Regions from separate parts of the Peribacillus sp. FSL R5-0717 genome, predicted to be linked through region 1. Evidence: predicted binding sites of a transcription regulator. Region 1 holds the regulator's gene; the other holds the start of a gene.
What was found. Region 1 encodes NrdR, which represses ribonucleotide reductase genes. Its sites were predicted from a motif close to AACACNATATATNGTGTT; they were not measured.
Positions count from the first base shown of each region.

Region 2: the regulator NrdR is predicted to act here: its motif matches at 6,704-6,721, upstream of NYE65_RS03215 (vitamin B12-dependent ribonucleotide reductase).

Region 1 is NZ_JBBOOF010000001.1:1,026,060-1,036,404, forward strand. Features, by position in the region: gene ytxC (sporulation protein YtxC) at 1-56, opposite strand, end outside; gene dnaI (primosomal protein DnaI) at 178-1,116, opposite strand; gene NYE65_RS05000 (replication initiation and membrane attachment family protein) at 1,103-2,515, opposite strand; gene nrdR (transcriptional regulator NrdR) at 2,580-3,041, opposite strand; gene speD (adenosylmethionine decarboxylase) at 3,311-3,691, opposite strand; gene NYE65_RS05015 (glyceraldehyde-3-phosphate dehydrogenase) at 4,047-5,084, opposite strand; gene coaE (dephospho-CoA kinase) at 5,243-5,842, opposite strand; gene ytaF (sporulation membrane protein YtaF) at 5,865-6,497, opposite strand; gene mutM (DNA-formamidopyrimidine glycosylase) at 6,577-7,407, opposite strand; gene polA (DNA polymerase I) at 7,427-10,051, opposite strand; gene hflC (protease modulator HflC) at 10,179-10,345, opposite strand, start outside.
Region 2 is NZ_JBBOOF010000001.1:650,905-661,249, forward strand. Features, by position in the region: gene NYE65_RS03190 (DUF1385 domain-containing protein) at 26-982, shown strand; gene NYE65_RS03195 (SA1362 family protein) at 1,119-1,493, shown strand; gene NYE65_RS03200 (patatin-like phospholipase family protein) at 1,516-2,397, opposite strand; gene splB (spore photoproduct lyase) at 2,483-3,508, opposite strand; gene NYE65_RS03210 (hypothetical protein) at 3,646-3,831, shown strand; gene NYE65_RS03215 (vitamin B12-dependent ribonucleotide reductase) at 3,983-6,553, opposite strand; gene NYE65_RS03220 (lipoate--protein ligase family protein) at 6,941-7,777, opposite strand; gene NYE65_RS03225 (rhodanese-like domain-containing protein) at 7,979-8,362, shown strand; gene gcvPB (aminomethyl-transferring glycine dehydrogenase subunit GcvPB) at 8,501-9,958, opposite strand; gene gcvPA (aminomethyl-transferring glycine dehydrogenase subunit GcvPA) at 9,951-10,345, opposite strand, start outside.

The DNA of each region.
Region 1 (10,345 bases):
GAAACGAAATTCAGTAATTTCAATGCCTCTGAATCGTTTTGAAACAAAATTTGCACTACGACATCCCCCCTTCCCCCTTGCTTCTTTTTTCATGTATATGGGGATGGGGACGTGTTTAGAAGTAGGATGGGCCTTGTAAGAAGAAAAAAGTGACCTCCATTAAGAGACCACTTTTCTTCATCTTCTCCGATTCACGCCATCAAGCTTGACCGGCTCGGCTAAATATTGAATTCTTTCCAGTACCCGGGCCGCCTTCACTTCTTCTTTCTCACCGCGCTGTGAAAAGGTCAGGTGGTTCTCCAGGCCATTCAAGTCAAAATTCGAAGTGAAAAATGTCGGCAGGTTTTCCAGCATCCTAAATTGCAAAATCGGACCAAAAACCTCATCGCGTCCCCAGCTCGTCATGGATTCCGCTCCAATATCATCAAGCATGAGGATAGGTGCCGTTTTCACCATTTCAATTTTTTCATTGACCGTATTATCACCTATCGATCCCTTAAGTTCCCTCAAATAGTCAGGTACATAGACTATAAGGGAGGAAATTTGCCTTTTTGCAAGTTCATTGGCGATCGCACCTAATAAGTACGTTTTCCCAACACCGAATTTCCCATATATATACAAGCCTTTTTGCCTTTTACCCGGCTCATATTCCATAATGAACGACATCGCTTTACTTAGGACAGACAAGCGTTTGTTTTCATTATCTGTTTGGGTAAAATCTTCAATGCTGGCCTTTAAAATATCCTTCGGTACATACAGGCTGCGGATCAGCTTTTCCCGTTTCCGCTTTTCATCCTCTGCCAATTTCCTCGGGCAGACTTCATAATGCAGGTTCAGGGCTTTTCCTTGCACCACCAATTTAGGATAATACCCTTGCATCATATTGATGCAGCCATCCAAGCTCGGACATTTATCACACTTATTGCTCTGTGAAGTGAACTCATAAAGCTTCCCCAAGTTTTTATCAATCATTTCCTTCGTGACCGTCGAGCTGTTGGCATTCATGAATAACCGCACCTGTTCGTTTTCAAAAATCTCCTGTTTCAGCTTTTCATAACGTTGTTGAAATTGATTTGTATTGGCCAATTTATTAAGGGACCTATTAATCTTTTCCATCGTTCATTTCACCTCCCGCTTTCCACAGCTTCCATTTCTCCAGAAGTTCGCGTTTTTGGGCATCCAATTCAGGCTGATCCGCATTCTGCTCCTGCTGTGCTTCTTCTTTTTTCTCAAGCCATTCAGGAACCACTTCTTCCCGTATCGCCTTTTTCCGGCTGCCCTTCGCAGCATTCCTGCTTCCTTGAGCCCAGTCCTGATATTTCCTATGTTCATTTTTGGCCAGTTCCATCGCCTCGACGACTGTTGAGACCTTTAGCCGTGCCCAATGGCCTGCCAGCTTTTCCACATAACCCTTCGTGAACTTCATATCCGTTTTGAGCATGACATATTCAATCAAGACATTGACGACACCCGGATTCAGCTTTTGGTTGATCATCACGCCCTCAACCACTTTCAAATCACCGCTTGACGGCTCTGCACCGCCAGACAATTGCATCAGCCGCTCCCTCGGGGAAATCGTCTCCAAATGACGGATTAACTCTTGTTCCTTTGTTTTCGGTTCTTCTTTTTGTGTCCGTTCACGAATTGGCTGCACTCGATTGACAAGGGAAGGCATATCGGCCTGCCGTTCGATCTGGTACCAGTCCCTTGCCGCCTTTCTAAGCAATTCCTCATCAATCTCATCATCCAATGAAACGGCATCCATTACTAGTTTTTGCATTTCCAGCGGATCAATGCCATATAAAAAAGCGAGTTTGGCAATCGTACTTTTTATTTTAGGAGTAAAAGCCTTTTTCGGCACGATCGAGGATTTCATCCCGGCAAATAAAAGGTCAAAATCGAATAAGTCATCAAACCCCGATGGCTCAACGCCTTCTCCCCGATCGATGTATTGCTGTTCAGGCACCGGTTTCCATTCGTTTTTCGCTTCATCCGTTACATATAAAGAGTCCAAATGGTCTGATGAGAATACTTCCGCAAAAGATTTAGTCACACCTTCATATTGATCGGTTAAGATATGGTCATCACAAAAGAACCTCTTTAACCGGTTGAATTGAGCTTTACCGATTTTTTTGTATAAGTAAATATTCAGCATTCCATCCGTGAAAAACTGCTGGGGTGAAAGCGGCGGGTTTAACTCATAAATGAATTCCTTCGTTTCATTTTTCGATTTCTTATATACATTCAACAGGCCGATTCCTTCAAGTAAAAGGCGTGCTTCGTAAATATCACCTAACTTAAGGCCGATGGTATTCATTAATTGATAATGCGAGGAGGTTTCCGACCATAGCCTGTTTTCCTCCAATTCACTCCATAACGTCATATACAGGCTAATGCAGATAGGTCCAATAAGAGGTTGATATAGTCGGGTAAGTATTTTCCGATCATAATCATGAAGCAGCCCCGCAGATGAGACCAAATATGAATCAGCTGGGAGCAATTCTTGCCAATGCATTGACATCTCCATTCAAACCTTTCAAAAGATGTAGTGAAAAAAGAGCCAAAGTGAATCTTCAGCTCTACTTTCTTTCTTTATTTATTAAATCTTTCAGTTCATCAATAAAGACATTGATATCTTTAAATTGTCGATAGACGGATGCGAACCTTACATAGGCAACCTCATCGACTTCTGCCAGCTTGTCCATTACCATTTCGCCGACACTGTCGCTTTTCACTTCCGATATGCCCTGGTTGCGTAGTTCTTTTTCTACATAACTGGTAATTTGCTCTAGTTCTTTCAAGGGAACCGGACGTTTTTCGCAAGCCCTGATTAAGCCACGCAGGATTTTATCACGACTGAACTCTTCACGTGTCCCGCCCTTTTTCACTACAATAAGCGGTGTTTCCTCCACCTTTTCAAATGTCGTGAATCGAAAACCACATGCCTCACATTCACGGCGTCGTCGAATCGATTTACTTTCATCGACTGGCCTGGAATCGAGCACTCTTGTTCCGTTATATTGACATGATGGGCATTTCATCATTATCAGCTCCGTATTTTATGTAGGACTCCCCTATCTAAATGTTCCCCAAGGAATTACTTCTCTATCTTAATCTTATATTAAAAGGAACGGACAGTACAAGTAAAAAGTGTAACTTCCGGCAGCAGGCACTTTTTGTTCTGCCGTTGAAGCACCGTTGCCAAGGGCATTGTGCTACAAGGCAATCCTCTCCAATAAAGTGAATCAGACTGCCGATTCATTGCATTAAAAAAGAGATGCACCCATGGCATCTCTGTGTATACATTTTTTTATAGGGCACTTATATTGGCTTTTTTCATTTGTACAGGACCTAATCCACGTGGTAATTCTATGTTTTCACGTGTTTGCGCATTCAAAGCTTCTGCAATATAATCTGCCGCAATATTCGGATCCAAGTTACCGCATGTATAGACATCAATGCTCGCGTAGCCGTGTTCTGGAAAACTGTGAATCGTTAAGTGTGATTCAGAAATGATGACAACCCCGCTGACTCCTTGTGGAGCAAATTTGTGAAAGGCAACTTCTCGTACCTCTGCACCTGATTTCAAAGCAGCGTCAACAAAAATCTTTTCAATTAAATCGATATTGTTCAGTTTTTCAAAGTCACAACCCCAAAGTTCAGAAATGACATGTCTACCCATTGTTTCCATAGTGTAAGCTGTTTCCATATTAAGCTTCCCCCTTACCATGATTTAAAAATAAGTTCTGATAACTACCACGGGGGAAAGTTAGTCCAAAGAGGTCCTAACCCTTTAAGTAGCCATCATGCAAACCGTTTTGAAGAAGTTCACGATTCATAGTATATATGGTTTGAATTTTTTTTGCAACTCCAAATTGAATTTTTGGAAAGATAAACTTTATATGTAATGGGGAAATAGCGAAGGTTCCAATGTGGAGCAAATTCCGTCTTCTGTTAATTCAGCGCCATAAAGCAGCCGGGAATTCATGGATCACTGCATGAAAAATAGCCCGCTAAAAAATTTTAGCAGGCTCGGGTTTTTCATTTTATTTTACTGATAATTCGACTTCGGACATTTTTTTCAACTCGGAGCCAACCAATTTTACAAGGTCCACTACACGGTTAGAGTAACCCCACTCATTATCATACCAAGCAAGGACCTTCACTTTCCTGTCCCCGATCATCATCGTTGTCAATCCATCGATGATTGCAGAGTGTGGATTCGTTTTGAAATCACTGGAAACTAAAGGTTCCATCGTGAATTCCATGATTCCTTTGAGTTCATTTTCTGAAGCGTCGATGAAGGCTTGGTTCACTTCTTCAATCGTGACATCACGGTTTAAATCCACAACAAGATCGACTAAAGATACGTTTGGTGTCGGTACGCGTATCGCCATTCCATGAAGTTTGCCTTTTAATTGCGGCAACACTAGTGAGATGGCTTTTGCAGCTCCTGTAGTCGTAGGAATCATGCTTTCCGCAGCGGCACGGGCACGTCTCAAGTCTTTGTGCGGGTTATCGATATTATTTTGATCATTTGTATAAGAATGTATCGTTGTCATTAAACCGTTGTTTATGCCGAATTTTTCATCAAGCACTTTTGCAACAGGTCCAAGGCAGTTCGTTGTACAAGATGCATTGGATATGACGAAATGCTTGTCAATTTCCAGCACCTCCTGATTCACTCCCATTACAATGGTAACGTCTTCATTTTTACCCGGGGCTGATAATATTACTCTTTTTGCTCCTGCGTCTAAATGAAGAGCCGCTTTAGAACGATCATTGAATTTGCCAGTGGCTTCAATTACAATATCTATGTTCATCTCTTTCCAAGGCAATAGCTTTGGATCGCGGTTATTTATTAGTTTTACTTGGCGGCCATTCACTACTAGTGAATCATCTTCAGCTATAATGATACCGTCGAATTTACCATGTATCGTATCATATTTTAGTAAGTGTGCTAAAGTTTCAGCTGGATAGCTTGCATTTATGGCAACAATGTCCAAACTCTCGTCTAATATGGCTTTTCGGAAAACCATTCTTCCAATTCTCCCAAATCCGTTAATCGCTATTCTTGAATTCATTGTTCGGACCCTCCAGAAATATTAGTGTTATACTTATTACCTTTCACATGTAATTAGTATAACATAATTCAGAGGAATTGTGCTAATAAAAATGCGGATTGTTCTTATTTTTTCAACATAAAAAGAAGAAACCGGGCGGTTTCTTCTTTTTATCATGATTATATGACATACCATTCGCTAAGTATTGCCTTCACTTGCCGCTTCGTTTCATTAATATCACCATTATTATCGATGACGGCATCCGCTAAGGCCTTTTTATCGGCCAAGGGCATTTGCGAATTGATCCTGGCAAGTGCCTCCGTCTCCGAAAGACCATTCCTATTCATTAATCGCTTCAATTGTACTTGCTCATCCACATAGATCAAAAGCGTCTTATCCACCATGAATGTCAGCTTGCTTTCGAATAGGAGCGGAATATCCATGAACACCGTTTCTTCTCCTGATGATAGTGCCGCTTCCGTTTTTAGCCGCATCCAATTCCTGACGGCAGGATGCACGATGCCATTCAACAGCAATCTCTTTTCTTGATCATTAAATATGATCGACCCAAGCTTTACGCGATCTATATTCCCATCCGTCAATAAGATATCTTCTCCAAATGCTTTCACAACTTGGTGATAGGCTTCTTCACCTGGCTCAACGACAGCACGGGAAGCCAGATCTGCATCGACAATCGTGAATCCGAGTTCCTGTAAATAGAGGCTGACGGTGCTTTTCCCACTGGCAATGCCTCCGGTGATTCCGATGATTTGTCCCATAAGCTCCCCCCTTTTAACCTTATCATAACTTGAATAAACCGATGATAATCAATAATACACCTGGGAGAAAGGTCAAATGCTGAATAACTTTATTATTTGAAAGCAATTTTCCGCTTTGAATTCCGCTCCAAATGAAAATCGAACTCATAACAGCGATGCACCCTGCGAGGATGATCGGTGAAATCCCGATCATAGCCGCTCCAACTCCGGCCCCGAACGCATCCAGCGAAAGTGCAAACCCCAGAACAAGCGCTTCAACACCTGTTATCGTACCTGATTTATCAAAATCGGCATTCAATGGTTTTTGTAAAATATTAATGACTACCCCAAGTGATTTAATTTCAAAATTAAAGATGATCTTTTCATGATATCTATCATCTTTCAAATCCTTTTCAGGCTTAAAATACTGGTACACCATCCAGGCACCAAGAAAAATGAGGATGATGCCGCCTGTTTTTTCAGCCGCCCCGATAGATATGAGCTGACTGATGAATTGTCCGATGACCATCGCTATACCTAAACTCAATGCAGAACAAAATGAGATGACCGCTATTGACCTTAAGGGGATTTTCATCTTCCGCATACCGAATGTCAAACCGACGCCAAATCCGTCAATACTAACTGCAAAAGCGAGAAAAATAATTTGTAGCCACATCGGAATATTACTCCTTCCCTACTCGTTGCTACCCTAGTATATGGAAGGAGCCCATCCGATGTGTTTGAATAAACATGACCTATTTTAGCGGCTGGCATGACGGACAAATATGTGTGCCGCGTCCTGCAACAACCAGTTTTTCAAGTGGCGTGCCGCATGTTTTGCAGTTCTCGCCTTTTCGTCCATAAACATTCAGTTCCAACTGAAACATGCCGATTTGCCCTTGGGAATTAATGTATGAACGAATCGTGCTTCCGCCTTTTTCCACAGCTTCACCTAACGTCGCAATGATTTCAGCATGCAACGTTTCGATTTCCTGCAACGTGAGTGAAGATGCCATTCTCTCCGGATGGATACCGGAACGGAATAACGACTCGTCCACATATATATTCCCAATCCCGACGACAACGGTTTGATCAAGGAGAACGGGCTTGATTTTCCTGTTGGTTCTTGCCAACTTCGCACGAAGACCTTCGACAGTAAAATCTTCGGATAACGGTTCAGGCCCTAAGTGCAGCAGGGGCAACTGTTCAAATTCTTCCCCTTTGGCAAATAGATGCATCGTTCCGAATTTCCGGACATCCCTGTACCGAAGTTCACTGCCATCCGTGAAAGTGAAGATTACATGGGTATGCTTATCATACGGCTCTTCTTTTGGATGAACGCCGTATTTCCCTTCCATTCTTAAATGCGAAACCATCGAATAATCATCCAAGGTGAAAATGAGGAACTTGCCCCGACGGCCTATTGCAGAAATCGTCTGCCCCCTTAAGGCATCCTGAAACTGTTCGACAGGCTCAGGCGCTTTAATGATCTTTGGCCAGAAAACGGACACTTCCTTGATCTCTTTTCCGAGTACGAGCTGCTCTAACGTTCTTCTGACTGTTTCCACTTCTGGAAGTTCTGGCATTGCAATCACCTATCTTTTATTATTTGGCATCAAACCATGTTGGCCCGAAAGCATAATCCACTTTAAGGGGCACGTTCAATTCAATGGCATTTTCCATTTCCTCCGGAACGATCACTTTAAGGATTTCGAGTTCCTCAGGAGGGGTTTCAAAAATCAATTCATCATGAACCTGTAGAAGCATTCTCGTTTTGAGCCCCTCCTTTTTCAGGCGTTTATTCATGTTGATCATGGCAAGCTTGATGATATCAGCGGCACTGCCTTGAATCGGCGTGTTCATCGCTGTCCGTTCGGCAAAACTCCTGATGTTGAAATTCCTGCTTGTTATCTCAGGTATATATCGCCTTCTTTGCATCAGAGTCGTGCTATATCCTTTTTGCCGGGCCTCATGTATGCTTTCTTCCATATATTCCTGAACACCTGGAAAGCTTCGTAAATACTTCTCGATGAACTCTCCAGCTTCTTTTCTCGTGATTCCAAGACTTTGCGATAGCCCGTAATCACTTATACCATAAACGATTCCGAAGTTGACCGCTTTGGCATGGCGCCTCATATTCGAGGTGACTTGATCTGCCGATACATGGAATACGTCCATGGCTGTCCTTGTATGGATGTCCATCCCGGCCTGGAATGCTTCCACCAATCCGCTGTCATTGGCGATATGCGCCAGGACACGTAATTCGATTTGGGAGTAGTCGGCAGCAAAAATGATCCAATCCTTTTCGGAAGGAATGAAGGCCTGCCTGATTTTCCTCCCTTCTTCCAGTCTGATCGGGATATTCTGGAGGTTGGGATCTGTAGAACTTAACCGGCCGGTCTGGGTCAATGCTTGGTTGAACCGGGTGTGCACCTTGTCCGTTTTGCCATTGACCACTTTAAGCAATCCTTCAATGTAAGTGGATTGCAGCTTACCAAGCTGGCGATACAGCAGTATTTCCTTAACGATATCATGCTTGCTCTCCAGTTTTTCCAATACATCGGCTGAAGTCGAATAACCTGTTTTGGTTTTCTTCATGACCGGAAGCTCCAACTTTTCAAACAGGATGGCCCCAAGCTGTTTAGGTGAATTGATATTGAACGCCTCTCCAGCCAATTCGAAAATTCGCGCTTCGATATTTCTTAAGCGAATGGCTAATTCCTGTCCCATGTTTTTCAGTCGGCCTATGTCCACCTTGATTCCCTGCCATTCCATATTTGCCAGGATGATCGACAAGGGCAGCTCCAGTTCCGTAAATAGGTGATACTGCTCGAACTCTTGCAGCTTATCTATCATCGGTTCTTTCAGAGAAAAGATCGCCTTCGATTTTCTGGCGATATGCTCCCTCAATTCCGCTTCCTCTGGTATTTTGCGTTTTGCACCTTTTCCATAAAAAACATCATCTGTTTCAAGCCGGATAGTACCTTGGGTTTTCGTGATTTCTGCGACTTCGTCCACTGACTCTGCCGGATCAAGGATATAGGATGCCAAAAACACATCAAAATCGATGCCTTTTATTTCGACTCCCCGATGACGCAGTGCCACGACCGTACGCTTCGCATCGAAAACCGTTTTCTTTTTTGTTTCATCCTCTGCCCAGGATTTAAATGCATCGGAACTCAGAGCATCCTCTCCATTGAAGTAAAAATGACCTTGTTCATTACTGATGGCGATCCCTATTATGTCGGCTCGATGATAATTATCTTCTAAAATTTCAACATACAAGGCACTTTCATCTGCAAACATTCCTTCTGTCATTTCAGCAGTGTGCACCTCTATCTTCTCCTGTTCAAGCGGTGCGCTTTCCGTTACATCCAATTTATCGAGTAAAGTCGAAAAACCAAGCTCCTTATAGAATGAGATTACCCGATCCTGATCCATGCCCGTGTACTCGGTCTCGTTAACGGAAACTTCAAGCGGTGCTTCCCTCGTTATCGTAGCCAGCTCTTTGCTTAATAAGGCCAGGTCTTTATGTTCTTCGATTTTCTCTTTCAATTTTTGTCCGCTTACCTCATCAATCGACTGCAGAAGGTTTTCAACCGTTTCAAATTGATGCAATAATTTAAGGGCAGTCTTTTCACCAACACCCGGAATACCGGGGATATTGTCGGAAGCATCTCCCATCAGCCCTTTTAAATCAATGATTTGCAAAGGGGATAGACCGTATTTTTCATGTATATGCTTTGGAGTGTATTCCTCAATTTCAGTTATCCCCTTTTTCGTGATGGAAACTGTCGTACTAGGGGAGGATAATTGCGTTAAATCCTTATCACCGGAAATGACCTTCACTTCAAAACCATCTTTTTCCGCTTGTAAAGACAGCGTACCGATAATATCATCGGCTTCGTAGTTCTCCAGTTCATACCTTTTTATTTGAAAACAATCAAGCAGCTCCCGAATGAAAGGGAATTGCTCGGATAATTCTGGCGGCGTTTTTTGGCGCCCCCCCTTATATTCTTTAAATGATGCATGCCTGAATGTCGTTTTACCCGCATCGAATGCCACAAGTATGTGCGTTGGCTTTTCTTCTTCAAGAATGCGGTTGAGCATCATGGTGAATCCGTACACGGAATTCGTATGGACCCCCTTATCATTATTCAAGAGCGGAAGCGCAAAAAACGCACGGTATGCAATGCTGTTTCCATCTATGAGCACTAGCTTTTTATCCAAATCCGTCTTCCTCCAGTCATACAGGTTTATGTAGTTATAGCTTCTATATAAAAACGCAAAAAGCCGTTCATTTTCCTTCTCTATTCTACCATGAGTAGAAGCGGAAAGAAAAATGACGGCATCAAGGTTATTTAGTATTTCCCATCAACAAGCTGGCATAAGGGGAATCAGAAGGCAGAACGATGACCGTTTGATCTCCAATCGTTTTCTTGTAGGATTCAAGAGTCCGGTATAGTTTATAAAATTCGGGGTCTTTGGAAAACGATTTATTATAAATTTTCGCTGCTTCCCCTT
Region 2 (10,345 bases), 380 kb from region 1:
GAATAACTATTAGGTTGGTGTAGAAATGTCTGAGGTTCAAAAACCCGTTTATGGAGGGCAGGCTGTAGTGGAAGGCGTCATGTTCGGTGGCAAACATCACACAGTCACTGCGGTACGCCGCAAAGATTCGACGATTGTATATTATCATCTGCCGCGTGAATCGAAACCTGTTGTAAACCGCTTAAAAAAAATACCGTTTCTACGGGGTATCGTATCACTGATTCAGTCAAGTGCCAGCGGTTCGAAACATCTTAACTTTTCAACTGAACAGTATGAAGAAGAAGAAGACGGGGAAAAACAGGTCGAAACGAAAAAAGAAACGAAAGACCCCTCTAAATTAAGTCTTTGGCTAGGTGTTGCCGTGATCGGTGTGATCTCCTTCCTATTTGGGAAATTGCTTTTCACCTTGATTCCTGTCTTCCTCGCAAAATTGACAGAACCCATTTTCAGTGGCCATACGGCTCAGGTATTAGTGGAAAGCTTGTTCAAGCTGATCTTACTGCTCGTATATATTTATGTAGTTTCCTTGACCCCATTGATCAAGCGGGTCTTTCAGTATCACGGAGCAGAGCATAAGGTGATCAATTGCTTTGAAAGCGGAAAAGAATTGTCGGTTGCGAATGTGCAGGCAAGTTCCCGCCTTCATTATCGCTGTGGCAGCAGTTTTATTTTATTTACTGTCATTGTAGGGATGTTTGTCTATCTTCTTGTACCAATAGATCCGCTATGGGTTCGTGTCGTCAATCGCATTTTGCTTATCCCCGTCGTGCTCGGCATAGCATTCGAAGTCTTGCAGTTGACTAACAAAGTAAGGGACACTCCCATCCTGCGTTACCTTGGCTATCCCGGCCTTTGGCTTCAGTTATTGACAACCAAAGCCCCTACCGATGATCAAGTCGAAGTCGCATTGGCATCCTTCCAAGAACTGTTGAGGATGGAAAAAGAGACCGAAAAAGGTTTAGAATCGGATGTAATTGTGTAAAACATCTATACACATTTTGATGATGAAAAATCATATACTAACTAAATGAATGATCTTCATTTTTTCAAATATTTCACAATTAGAATGTTTAAAATAAGCTAAAAATGCTTATGATGCTCTTAAGGAGGTGTCTTTGTTGAAACGTTTCATATCTTTCATGATATACGGAATCATCGCCCTCGGAGTCCTCGGACTATTGAGCCGACTATTTAATGACCCGATTGGCTTTTTTAGAAACATTCTCATAATAGCCATTGTCGCAGGGATTATTTATATGATTTATACCGGATTAACAAAGGGAAAACCAGTTAAGAAAGAGCAGCAAGCATTCCGAAAGGCTGCCCGCCAATCGAAAAAAAGGTTAAAAAACCGAACTTCGAAAAAAGATAATGTGGCTAGCTTCTCTGCAGCAAAATCATCAAAGAAAATAAAATGGAGAAAGAAAACGGATAGTCACTTAACCGTCATCGAAGGGAAAAAGAATAAAAAGAAAAATCGGGCTTCTTTTTAAGAGCCCGATTTTTTATTTATTATCAATAAGTCCATTTTTTAAGGAATTCCTTCGTACACTGCCTGCCGTTATTGATCAATTCACCCTTTTTTTCATCATTCAAATTAAAATCCATTGCAGAAATTCCCTTCATCGGGATGAATACAATATTATGGACGTGTTTCTTGGAAATATACCTAGCATCATGGGCATCTTTCATCGTTTTGAATAGTGCGGAGAACAATTCAACCGCATTATCCACCTCATGCGGTTTCCATATCTCATCGACGCTTAACCGCAAGCCAATGACCGGTCTTTCCTTTCTAACATGATCTGAATTGAATAACCACATTGGAAAATTGCTTAACACACCTCCATCAACAAAAAGGAACTTGCTTTTTCCGACATTAAGTTTGACTGGCTCAAAGAAATACGGAATGCTGCAACTCATTCTTACTGCCTTTGCCACTGGAAAAGCGCTCGGCTCTATTCCATAATTAGGCAAATCATCAGGCATTACGACCAATTTCCCATTTGAAATGTCAGAGGTTATGATACGGAGTGATTTCGGCCGAACATCCTTAAAGGTAACTACATTCCTTTCGGCAAGTTTACCGGCGACCCATGCTTCCAAGGCGTTGCCTTTATAAAGGCCCAGTTTCCAGTATAAAAGAAGCCATTTAGCAAATGGGATAGGCAAAAGACCACGCCTCTTATCCAGCAGGCCGCTTAAATCTATATCAAGAAAAAACTTTTCCATTTCTTTTCCCGTGTACCCAGCCGCTACGAATGCTGCAATTATGGATCCTGCACTCGTACCTGCTGTTCGATGGAATACAAATCCCTTTTCTTCTAATTCCTGCAGGGCTCCCACTAAACCATAGCCTTTAATCCCGCCTCCGGAAAAAACGCCGTCAATAATCATAGCTGCCCTCCCCTAATCCGGTCTTTACATTTCTAAGCAGGATTAGAGCGATTTATGACAGTTTTAAAAAGAAAATTGCCTTGATTCAGGTAAAATACTGAATTTCCGCTTTCGGGAAGAATTTAGCTATATACCCACGAATGGTCGTTTCCAGTTCTGCCGCTTCCTCGTTTTGATAAACATATTTACCAATTCCATATCGGCCCCATTTATATTTACGCTTCGTTTCGTCCAGTTCCAATTTTGTTTTCGGATAGTTTTTTTGAATCACTTTTTTTGCTGGACCAGTGAACCGATGCTGGATTAATTCGAAAGTCAAGTCAGGGATATCCACCCCTTTTAAGGCCTCACTCAACCGTTCGAATAATTCATGGTAGCCCTCCTTCCATGCTTCATGACGGTATATTGGAGCTACGATAAAACCCAGGGGATATCCGGCACCTGCCACTTTACGTGCCGCTTCCATCCGTTCTTCGAAGCTCGAAGTCCCGGGTTCGAAATTTTTTATCACATAACGTGAATTTATACTGAAGCGAAATCTCGTTTTTCCATTATGTTCAGCATCCAACAGATGATCGACATGATGGAATTTAGTGACGAACCTAAGAACCCCATATTCACTTTTCCCAAAATACTCTATGGCCCTTTTTAACGAATGTGTCAAATGATCAATTCCGACGATATCCGATGTACAGGCTGCCTCAAAACGGGTAATTTCAGGCTTTCTCTCATTTATATATTTTTCGGCTGCCTCGAAAATCTCGTCAAGATTCACATATGTCCGAATATATGGCTTTGATCCGAGTGTCGTCTGTAAATAACAATAGTGACAATGCCCCATGCACCCTGTAGCAAGAGGGATGGCATATTCAGCAGATGGCTTTGAAGAATCGAATTTCAATGTTTTTCTGATTCCTATCACGAGTGTCGATTTGGCGACACGATATTTTTGCAGATCATTTTCTCCAGGAAGATCCCTAATTTGGTTATGCGATGTGGTCTCACGGATTTCAATGTTCAAATCTTCGAATTTCTTCTTCAATTCCCGGCCAAGCGGGTATTCCAATGCCCTTGGCTCGATATATACTAACTGTGGCATAAATGGTTTCATTTCGATCTCCATTCTTTTTTCGATTTGTTCATACTTTCAATCGAACTACACAATCTAATTGATAAGGATAGTTTTTCTTTATTCTTTTATCCTCATGATTGTTTTTACTTGGAAATTCAAAATGAAGGAGATGCGATATGGCTAATAAACGAGACTTCTTGACAAATGGAATGGGAAAACAAACAATCACCGTTCAAACAGATAATAAATTTCCAAATCCAAGGAATATACCGGGAGACTCTGTCGATGAATTTTCGGTATTGAAAGATGGCAACCAATATCTAGCCGAAAAGGAAATAGGGCAGCAAAATGAAAATGGTTGATTGAACGTGAAAAGAAGACCGAATTTACGATTATTCGGTCTTCACCTATTGGTATATAATTGAACAGACTGTCACTGCCCTGGATTAATGACTCTAAAAAAAGCCGTTAAGATAGCTTTGCAGCATACTTAACGACTTCCTTTGCATCAGCTTATAGCCCGCATTTCAATTGCGCTCCGCAATTCGTGCACGTATTGCATCCGCCCATTTCCTGAACTTCACCCTTACGGCATACGGGGCAAGTGTTACCCACTTCCGAACCAATTGTAACATTCGTCGAACGCAGCTCATTTATCGTATCGACCAATACAACTTTTTTCTTTTCTTCCACATCTGTCAATTCATCCATTTCAAGCTGCTCGTCCATTTGGTTTTCTTCCGCTTTGAGCGTAAGGACCTGACTGTCACGGCTTCCATCCACATATACCGTTCCGCCTTTTGCTCCGCCTTTGTATAGACGTTCATATACCTTTTCAACTTGTTCGACAGTATATCCTTTTGGGGCATTGACCGTCTTGCTGATCGAGCTGTCAATCCAGCGTTGAATGATGCATTGAACATCAGCATGTGCTTCTGGAGCTAATTCCATAGCGGAAATGAACCATTTTGGAAGCTCTTCTGTATCGGCTTCTGGATGGCGATCCAAGTATTCCTGTACAATGTCAGCCTTAACTTCAATGAATTTACCAAGACGGCCGCTGCGGAAATACGTGAAGGAGAAATACGGTTCAAGACCTGTTGATACCCCAACCATCGTTCCTGTACTTCCCGTAGGAGCCACTGTCAATAAATGAGAGTTACGGATACCATGTGCAGCAACACTTTCCCTGATATCTTTTGGCATTTTTTCCATAAATCCGGTTTGTGTGAAACGTGTTCTAAGCTCATTGGTTTCTTTGTCCGTTGACCCGATCAGGAACGGGAAACTGCCTTTTTCTTTAGCAAGTTCCACCGAAGCCCTGTAAGCTGTGGTCGCAATCGTTTCAAACACCTTGTCAACCAGGATATTTCCTTCTTCAGAGCCATATTCCGTTTCACAGTAGATCAATAGGTCATGCAGACCCATTACACCTAGTCCAACCCGTCGCTCGCCCAGTGCCTGTTTTTTGTTTTCATCCAAGAAATAAGGAGTTGCGTCAATGACATTGTCCTGCATGCGCACACCGACTTCAACTGTCTGCTTAAGTTTCTCGAAATTAACCGTTTTACTTTCTTTATCAGCCATTTCAGCCAGATTGACAGCAGCAAGGTTACATACTGAATATGGAGCCAATGGCTGTTCTCCACAAGGGTTCGTGGCTACGACCTGTTGACCGTATGCTTTGGCATTCGTCATTTCATTTGCATTATCGATAAAGAAAATACCTGGTTCAGCAGAATATGTTGCACAAATGTTTATTAAGTTCCAAAGCTCTTTAGCCCGGATTTTACGGTAAACACGGACTTTATGACCCATTTTCTCCCATTCGCGAACATCGCCGACATTATGCCATTCTTCATTGTAAATGGCCATTTCTTCGGCATTATAGCTTTCAACATCAGGAAAACGCAATTCATATTCCGCATCTTGTTCAGCCGCTTCCATAAATTCCTTGGTCAGGCAAATGGAGATATTGGCTCCAGTCAAGAAATCCGAATTATGGACACTGTATGTTCCGCCTGTACGGATCTTTTCCTCTGCATCCCTAATGATTTTCTCGCTGAACCCGCCTTGGCCAGGAATCTCCTTATAATTGATGATTCCTTGATACATAGCCGTTTCCTGTTCCGTGTGCGGCGTGAATTTCAATTTATCCGTGGCATATTTCTTGATGGCTTCATCTTTAGTGTTTTCCACTAGGTAACGCAAAATCCTTGGATTTTGCATTTTGGAAATGATGAACTCTGCAATATCGGGATGCCAATCAGCAAGCATGATCATTTGCGCGCCTCGTCTGCTGCCGCCCTGTTCAACAAGATGCGTCAGTTTTGCAATATCGTCAAGCCATGAAACTGAACCCGAGGATTTTCCATTTACCCCTTTTGCCAGAGTGTTTCTTGGACGCAGTGTCGATCCGTTCGTACCCACTCCGCCGCCGCGGCTCATGATTTCCATCACTTGTTTCCTATGTTCTGAAATACCTTCACGTGAATCCGGTACGAATGGCATTACATAGCAGTTGAAATAAGTAACATCCGTATTGGAACCTGCACCGTATAATACTCGGCCTGCCGGGACGAAATTAAGGTTCTTTAATTCTTCATAGAATTTATTGAACCATTCCGTTCTTTTTTCTTCCGTGGTTTCCACTGATGCCAATCCCGTTGCATTACGTTTCGCAATTTGTTCATAGTATATTTCAAGAGGCTTTTCGATTATATCCAACGGACGGTTTACAATTCCCGTCTCAACTTCTTCCGGATTATCCAATACGCCACGGAATTCTTCATCCACCAATACCTTGGCCTTTTTGGTTTCCCAATCAATTTCAACGATGTAGCCGAGACCCCTTGCCGGGAATTTCGGATCTTCCTTAATCGTCAACACGACGAAATCGCCTGCCGAGAGTGTGATTTTTTCAGTATCCTTAAAAGAATAGCGGTCAAGCATGACTAGACGGGACACTCCCTTATGCGCCATTTTCATATCAGCAGTTACAGGGTGAACCTGGGGAAATAAAGAAATATCCTTATTCAACCTTTCTAGATCAACCTTTAAAGCTTCTTTTATTACAACCGACATAATTCCCTCTCCTTTATATGTTTCATGATCCGTTCTTGCTGCCGCAAAAATCCTTATGTAGCCTTACATGTCCGTTTCGCTTAACAAGTACCCTAAATTTATCACAGCGAAACTCAAAAATCAACATATAGTGTCGCATTAAATATTTCAACCACTATATATTGTGTTTGTTTTGAATAACTTTTAATTTTGTCAAACGTTAAATCAATTAATATAGTTAGCAAAAGGGAGGAAAATGTCGATTTATAATAATTTTTCATCAGATTTCAATTAATTTGGACCTTGCTTTTTCCCCATCCCTTTTAGGGCTTATCCCTGCAAGGGATGTGTTATTCGGTCAAACAAATCTGAAAAAACTTTTTATTATCCACTCTAATTATGCTTCCTCTATCTCATGAAATTCCATTCATCGCTTTCATATTTGCTTTCTGCAATTGCCTTCACTTCCAGCAATTGCTTTTCGGTGAGGACATATGGCTCTAAATCGACCGAAAGTCCTTCGGCAAAACCTTTTTCGAAAGCTTCTTTCGCTTCAGGGATGGTTATCTTTCTCCCGGCAATGTCATTCATGGCCACAGCTTTGTTTTTTAAGTTTTTTTGCATTCTCTCTTTAACCCTGTCATTAGAGAATTTAAATACGCTAAAGAGCTTATCATCATCAAGCTCAAGCAAAATGGACCCGTGCTGAAGGATGACGCCTTTTTGCCTGGTTTGAGCACTGCCAGCGACCTTCCTGCCCTCAACGACCAGTTCATACCAGCTAGGTGCATCAAAGCAGACGGAAGACCTGGGCGATTTTAAAGCCGCTTTTTCCTGTTCGCTTCGAGGCACGGCAAAATAAGCATCCAATCCAAGATTCCTGAACCCCATCAATATTCCTTCAGAAATGACACGATAAGCTTCAGTAACGGTGGTTGGCATTCCCGGATAGGATTCTGGAACGATTACACTATAAGTCAATTCATGTTCGTGCAGTACCGCTCGTCCTCCTGTCGGCCTGCGAACAAAACCAAGGCCCTGCCTTTTGACCTCTTCCAGATCAATCTCCGCTTCTGCCTTTTGAAAATAACCGATCGACAATGTCGCTGGATCCCAGCCGTAAAAGCGTATGATCGGCGGAATTTCCCCTTTGCTTTGCCAGTTTAACAGGGCTTCGTCCAGCGCCATATTAAAAGCCGGTGAACAATACCCCGAATCTATAAAACCCCATTTTTCTTTAGTCATCCTTACCCCTCATTTCGATAGACGTTTTTCAATCCCCCACAAAAAACTCACATGTAGTAGTTTAACAGACTTTAACACTCTAAAAAAGAAAGTGCTATCAAGTCATGAAGAATTTGATGAAAATTCTTTTTGATTATTGGGTAAAGCAATTATATAATAAAGATTGTCTGTATTCGTTAAGGTAGAAGGGAGTTTTTATGTTTGGAAATATTATATACACTGCTCATCATCCTCGGAGTGGTTATTGCGTATTCACTTTTTAATTGGTACCGCCAGCGTAAAATCGTTAAAACACTAACACAGGACGAATTTATCGCCAACTACAGAAAAGTGCAGCTAATTGATGTGCGGGAACCGAATGATTTCGAAAATGGTCATATCTTAGGCGCAAGAAACATCCCTATGACTCAAATGAAAACCCGCTTGGTCGAAATTAGGCCGGACAAGCCTGTATATTTGTACGCTCAAAGCGAAATCATCAGCGGCAGAGCTGCAGCCATGCTATACAAAAAGGGCTACAGGGAACTTTTTCACTTAAAGGGCGGTTTCAAGATGTGGACCGGGAAAATCAAAGCAAAGAAATAAGACCCATCTCGGCATGGGCTCTTTTTAATTCCATAGCTCAAGTAAAAAAAAGTCAACAGTTGGACTTTAATGGAATCTTACATAAACATGAAAAATCCCCGCCGGAAGGCAGGGATTTTTTTCGTGTAAGCTACTAATCTAGGCTTGATAACGCAAAATGGGTTTTCTTGCAGCAAGTGTTTCATCAAGCCGCTTTATAACGGTTGTATGCGGAGCTTCCTGAACGATTTCCGGGGTTTCTTCCGCTTCCTTGGCAATCTGGATCATCGCATCGATGAACGCATCCAGCGTTTCTTTTGACTCGGTTTCAGTCGGTTCTATCATCATTCCTTCTTCCACGTTCAACGGGAAGTAAATGGTTGGAGGATGATACCCGAAATCCAGCAATCTTTTAGCTATATCGAGAGTCCTTACCCCCAATTTCTTTTGCCGCCGTCCGCTTAATACGAATTCATGCTTACAATGACGATTATATGGTAAGTCAAAATAAGGTTCCAACTTGCGCATCATATAATTGGCATTGATGACCGCGTTCTCTGTGACGGCTTTAAGGCCATCAGGACCCATTGAACGGATGTACGTATATGCCCTCACGTTTATTCCGAAATTACCATAATAAGGTTTTACCCTGCCAATGGATTGCGGACGATCATAATCAAGGACGAATTGCTCACCTTGCTTGACTATAAGAGGTTTAGGCAAGTAAGGAATCAAGTCGGACTTCACACCTACAGGACCAGAACCCGGGCCGCCGCCTCCATGCGGGCCTGTGAATGTTTTATGGAGATTTAAATGAACCACATCAAAGCCCATGTCACCCGGTCGTGCTTTTGATAGGACTGCATTCAGATTCGCTCCATCATAATAAAGCTTCCCACCTGCGTCATGGACAAGTTGTGCCATTTCCAAAATATTTTCTTCAAACAATCCCAATGTATTGGGGTTCGTCAGCATCAAGGCCGCCGTATCAGGTCCGACAACCCGTTTTAAATCTTCAAGGTCGACTAACCCATTTTCATCGGACTTCACTGTAATCGTTTCAAGTCCGGCAACAGTGGCAGAGGCAGGATTCGTACCATGGGCCGAATCAGGTACAATCACTTTCGTCCGTTCTGTATCTCCATTCGCTTCGTGAAAAGCGCGAATCATCATCAACCCTGTCCATTCACCGTGGGCACCTGCTGCAGGCTGTAATGTCACTTGGTCCATCCCGGTGATTTCCGTTAAGTGTTCCTGCAAATCAAATAATAGTCCCAATGCTCCTTGTACAGTAGCGGGATCTTGATATGGATGGATATGGGCAAAACCGTTGAAACGTGCCACATTTTCATTTATTTTCGGATTATATTTCATCGTGCATGAACCAAGCGGATAAAAACCCGAATCCACCCCATGATTCCGTTTGGAAAGTGCAGTATAGTGACGCATGATATCCAGTTCGGACACCTCAGGAAGCTTTGCCTCTTCTTCACGGATGTAGTCGGCAGGAAGAATTTCTTCGAGCGGAATAGTTGCAACATCCATTTCTGGCAGACTGTACCCGATCCGGCCGGAAGTACTGATTTCAAAAATGAGTGATTGATCTTGATTATTCATGTTGATCCCCCAATTCCTGCGCAAGTGCATCAATTTCTTCTTTTGTTCTTAGTTCAGTTACCGCAACCAGCATATGGTCTTTCAATTCAGGATAAACCGTTCCTAAATCGAAGCCGCCGATCATCCCTTTTTCAAAAAGGTTTTTATTGACCTCTGAAAACGGAGCAGGCAGTTTAATGACAAATTCATTAAACGAAGGACCGTCGAAAATCACTTCCACCCCTTTTGCCATAATTGCTTTTTTCGCATAATGTGCTTTTTGAATATTTTGCACGGCCATTTCTTTGACACCCTTTTTCCCAAGCGCGGTCATTGCAACAGAAGCTGCCAAGGCATTCAAAGCTTGATTGGAACAAATGTTGGATGTGGCTTTGTCACGGCGAATGT